2 regions of the Plantactinospora sp. B6F1 genome follow, and region 1 is predicted to be linked to the other one. Evidence: riboswitches for the same ligand, from Rfam matches in the RefSeq annotation. Region 1 holds a riboswitch; the other holds the start of a gene.

Evidence for each region. Region 1 has a riboswitch for S-adenosylmethionine ahead of ABNF97_RS14465 (aminotransferase class V-fold PLP-dependent enzyme). Riboswitches for the same ligand answer to the same signal wherever they lie in the genome.
Region 2: another riboswitch for S-adenosylmethionine. It lies ahead of ABNF97_RS20090 (GNAT family N-acetyltransferase); the one in region 1 lies ahead of ABNF97_RS14465 (aminotransferase class V-fold PLP-dependent enzyme).

What each region holds. Positions count from the first base shown of each region.
Region 1 covers NZ_JBEEAC010000009.1:47,418-49,857, reverse strand. The annotation lists gene ABNF97_RS14470 (FUSC family protein) at 1-14, shown strand, start outside; gene ABNF97_RS14465 (aminotransferase class V-fold PLP-dependent enzyme) at 61-1,365, opposite strand; SAM riboswitch class IV at 1,412-1,533, opposite strand; gene ABNF97_RS14460 (PrsW family intramembrane metalloprotease) at 1,714-2,440, shown strand, end outside.
Region 2 covers NZ_JBEEAC010000015.1:99,691-102,130, reverse strand. The annotation lists gene dusB (tRNA dihydrouridine synthase DusB) at 1-759, opposite strand, end outside; gene ABNF97_RS20090 (GNAT family N-acetyltransferase) at 798-1,403, opposite strand; SAM riboswitch class IV at 1,419-1,532, opposite strand; gene ABNF97_RS20085 (glycine--tRNA ligase) at 1,618-2,440, opposite strand, start outside.

The DNA of each region.
Region 1 (2,440 bases):
GCCGGGCCCGGTAGCCCGGCGATCGGACCCCGGCCCGGCCGGGTAGCCGGGACGGCCGGGTCAGCGGGGGGTCGACAGGGCGGTCAGCAGGCGGTCGACGTGTGCGGCGGTGCTGCCCAACCCGATGCTCGCGCGCAGCGCGGTCGGCGGCAGGTCCCGCCGTCCGCTCCGGGTGGCAGCCTCGGCGAGCAGCCGTCGGGCCAGCGGATGCGCGCAGAACAGCCCGTCTCGCAGCCCGATCTGCCAGTGCTGGGCGAGATCGGCCGCGACCGCCGCCGAGTCCCGGCCGGCGACCACGAACGACACGATGCCGACCCGGGGTGCGCTCGGGTCGAAGGTGCGCAGTTCGACCACGTCCGGCAGGGCGGCGAGCCCGGACCGCAGCCGGCCGAGCAGGGACTGCTCCTGCGCGTACAGCGCCTCGCGGTCCGCCTCGGCCAGGGCGACACAGACCGCGGCCAGCGCCACCGCGCCGAGCAGGTTGGGGGTGCCGGCCTCGTGCCGGGCGGGCCCGTCGACCCAGCGCACGTCGTGGGTGGCCGCCCCGACCCCGAGGGTCGCCCCGCCGCCGGCCAGGTACGGCGGTGCGGCGTCCAGCCAGTCCGCCCGTCCGGCCAGTACGCCGATCCCGAACGGCGCGTACAGCTTGTGTCCGGAAACGGCCACGTAGTCGACCGTCAGGGCGGCGATGTCCAGTTCGGCGTGCGGGGCGAGCTGGGCGGCGTCCAGTGCGATCCGAGCGCCGTACCGGTGGGCGATCCGGGCCAGCTCGGCGACCGGCCAGCACTCGCCGGTGACGTTGCTTGCCCCGGTCACCGCGACCAGGATCGGTGCGCCGCCGCCGCTGCCCCGGCGCAGTTCCCGCAGTGCCGCGTCGACCGCCCGGACGGCCTCCCCGGCCGAGCCGGGCACCGGCAACCGGACCGCACCGGCGGGCCAGGACAGCAGGTTGGCGTGGTGCTCGGCCGCGAAGGTCACCACCCGGGTGCCCGGCGGCAGTGCCCGGGACAGCAGGTTGAGCGCGTCCGTTGTGTTGCGGGTGAAGACGACGTGGTCGTCGGGGCGTACCCGGAGGAAGTCACCGACGTCCTGCCGGGCCCGCTCGTACGCCAGCGTGCTGCGCCGGGAGAGCGCTCCGGCGCCCCGGTGCACGCTGCCGTACCAGGGCAGCAGCTCGGCCACCGCGTCGGCGGCGGCTCGCGCGCAGGGCGCGGTGGCGGCGTAGTCGAGGTTGACCTGGCCCGGCACCCCGAGTACGCCGAGCGGACCGCTGGCGGTGCCCCCGGAGCCGACCACCGGCCCCGGTGCGGTCGGCGTCGCTACGCCGGCAGAGCGGGCGGGTGCGGGGAAGAGACCGGTGCTCATCGCGCATACCTCCGAAGGTCAGGGACCCCGGAGCGGGCGGGAACGGGGTCCGCGCTTGCCCGGTGCGGAACCGCACCAGGCCCGGTCATCACCCGGGGCACCCCACCGCGAACCTCGACGAGGGTTGCCGGCCAGCAAGCCGGGGCTTGGACGCTGGCACTCGTGACCTGCCGGGAAGCATAACCAAGCCGGATGCGGTCCGGCCAGGCTGTCCGGAGGAACTACGCTGATCGCATGGCCGACACCCCGCCCGGTGCGGCGGCACCCCAGCCGCCGTCGCCGACCCCGCCGTGGCCGACCGCCCCGGCGTGGCAACTCTCGCAGCCGGCAGGCAGCGTGCCGGAGGCGATGGGCGGTGCGCCGCACGGCAACGCGCCGCAGTCCGCAGACGGCGGACCGCAGCCGGCAGGCAACGCGCCGCAGCCGGCGGCGCCCGAGCGGCGGAGCCGGGCCCGCCTGCTGATCGCGATCGGGGCGATCACGCTCATCGTCGTCTGCGCGGTGCTGATGGCGTGGGAGCTCGTGTCGCCGGCCGGGGTCACGCCGCCGCTGATCGGGTTGGTCGCGGCGGCGCTGCCGGTGCCGGTGCTGGTCGCCTGCTTCCTCTGGCTCGACCGGTACGACCCGGAGCCGGTCAAGTATCTCGCCTTCTGCCTCGGCTGGGGCGCGGCGGTCTCCACCTACGCGGCGCTGCGCACCAACACGTTCGCGGCAGACACACTGGAGCTGCCCCTCCCGCTGGTCGGGGTGCTGGTCGCGCCCTTCATCGAGGAGCTGACCAAGGCGCTCGGGCCACTGCTGCTCCTGCTCTACCAGCGCCGCAAGTGGTCCGGGATCACCGACGGAATCGTCTACTGTGGCCTGTCGGCGGTCGGGTTCGCGATGGTCGAGAACATCCTCTACTTCGGCCTGCACGGCTATGCCGAGGGCGCCGACCAGTACGGCCCGGCCACGGGTGCGCAGAACGTCTTCGGGATCTTCATCCTGCGGGTCCTGATCAGCGGTTTCGCCCACCCGCTCTTCACCGCGATGACCGGCATCGGGCTGGGCATCGCCGTCCGGTCGGCCAGTCGCC
Region 2 (2,440 bases), on a different contig from region 1:
GCCGACGACCACACCGTCCGCCCCGGTGTGCGCCAGCATCCGCAGCGCGTCGTCGGCCTCCCAGATGTCCCCGTTGCCCAGCACCGGCACGTCCAGCGCCTGTTTCAGGGTGCCGATCGCGTCCCAGTCCGCCGTACCCGAATACCGCTGCGCGGCCGTACGCCCGTGCAGGGCGACCGCCGCCACCCCGGCCTCCTGGGCGGCGAGCCCCGCGGCCACGTACGTCAGGTGGTCGTCGTCGATGCCCTTGCGCATCTTGACCGTCACCGGTACCCCGGCCGGGGCGGCCGCCTCGACCGCCGCCCGGACGATCCGGGCGAAGAGCCGGTGGCGCCACGGCAGCGCCGCCCCACCGCCCTTGCGGGTGACCTTCGGCACCGGGCAGCCGAAGTTCAGGTCGACGTGGTCGGCCAGGTCCTCCTCGACCACCATCCGGACCGCCGCCGCGGTCACCTCCGGGTCGATCCCGTACAGCTGGAGGCTGCGCGGCCGCTCGTCCCCGCCGAAGGCGATCATCCGGAGCGTCTTCGGATTCCGCTCGACCAGCGCCCGGGTGGTGACCATCTCGCAGACGTAGAGGCCGCCGCCCTGTTCCCGGCAGAGACGCCGGAAGGCGACATTCGTGATCCCGGCCATCGGCGCAAGTACCACCGGCGGCCACACCACGTGCCCGCCCAGGTGCAGCGGGCGGGATGCGCGGAAGGGCCCGTTCCTGTCGCCTTCACCGGGAGAACCGCCCCCTGCCAACAGCTCAGCCATGGCACACTCCCCCGCCGTCCCGGTACACAGCCCCCACGTTATCCACGGTCGTCCCCGGGGAGAGCCCTGACGAGGCGTCGGGCGTCCGGCCAGGCCATGCGGTACTTGCCAGGAGTCCCGATGAGGAAGGCGGGGTCGCCGCAGGGGGGAGCGACGATGCCCGTTTCGACCCGGATGCCGCCGCAGGCCAGATAGAACATCTGTGCGCGAGCGTTCTGCTCAAGCACCCACAGGTAGAGCGCTGGAGAGCCGGCATCGGCGAGGACCGCCCGGGCGGCGTAGGCCATCAGCGCGGTACCGATGCCAGCGCGATGCTCCGAATGGTCGACGTGGAGGTTGTCGATGAGGCTGCCCCAGCGCGGATCCGCGTCGAAGACCACATGGACGAAGCCCGCGAGACAGCCGTCACGTTCGGCGATGATCGTGGTGGTGCCGGCGGGGGAAGCGAGTCGCGCCGACCACACCCTGCTGCGTTCACCGAGCAGATCGCCGTCGAGATACGTGTCGGCGTAGGCGCCCCGATAGTGCCGCCGCCAGCTGTCGGCATGCAGCGCGGCGATGCGACCGGCATCGCCGGCTCCGGCAGGGCTGAAGATTGCGGGGCCGGTCGGGGCGACGGACCGGGGCACGGCGGAACGGGACACTGCGACAAGCTCCTCGACTGGCGGCTTACCGGGCAAATTGCGTCGGCCAGGTCGTCACCCGGAGCACCCCGCCCGCGAGCGGAGGGTTGCCGGCCAGCAAGCCGGGGCTGTGCGCTGGCACTCATGACCTTCACCGCAGAAGTTAGCACCGGTGTTGCTCGTCGGCAGCCGCTGCCCGAACTCAGCCTGCGGTACGGGCTCGCCCGGTGGAGCCTCAGCAGCCGGGGAGGCGTTCCAGGAGGTAGCGCTCGACCTGGTCCAGGCCGACCCGTTCCTGGGTCATGCTGTCCCGGTCCCGGACGGTGACGGCGTTGTCGTCCAGGGTGTCGAAGTCGACCGTGACGCAGAACGGGGTGCCGATCTCGTCCTGCCGGCGGTAGCGGCGGCCGATCGCCTGCGAGTCGTCGAACTCGACCACCCAGCGGCGGCGGAGCGCTGCGGCCAGGTCCTTCGCCTTCGGCGAGAGGGAGGGGTTGCGGGAGAGCGGCAGCACGGCCACCTTCACCGGCGAGAGCCGGGGGTCGAAGCGGAGGACGGTGCGCTTGTCGACCCCGCCCTTGGTGTTCGGAGCCTCGTCCTCGTCGTACGCCTCCAGCAGGAAGGCGAGCACCGCGCGAGTCAGCCCGGCGGCCGGCTCGATCACGTACGGCACCCAGCGCTGCTGCTTCTCCTGGTCGAAGTAGGACAGATCGACACCGGAGTGCTTGCTGTGCGTGGAAAGGTCGAAGTCGGTGCGGTTCGCGATGCCCTCCAGCTCGGAGAACTCGGTGCCGCCGAACCGGAACCGGTACTCGATGTCGACGGTCCGCTTCGAATAGTGCGACAGCTTCTCCTGCGGGTGCTCGTAGAACCGCAGGTTCTCCTCGGAGATGCCAAGGTCGAGATACCAGTTCCAGCGCTCGCGCAGCCAGTACTCGTGCCATTCCTCGTCGGTGCCCGGCTCGACGAAGAACTCCATCTCCATCTGCTCGAACTCCCTGGTCCGGAAGATGAAGTTGCCCGGGGTGATCTCGTTGCGGAACGACTTGCCGACCTGC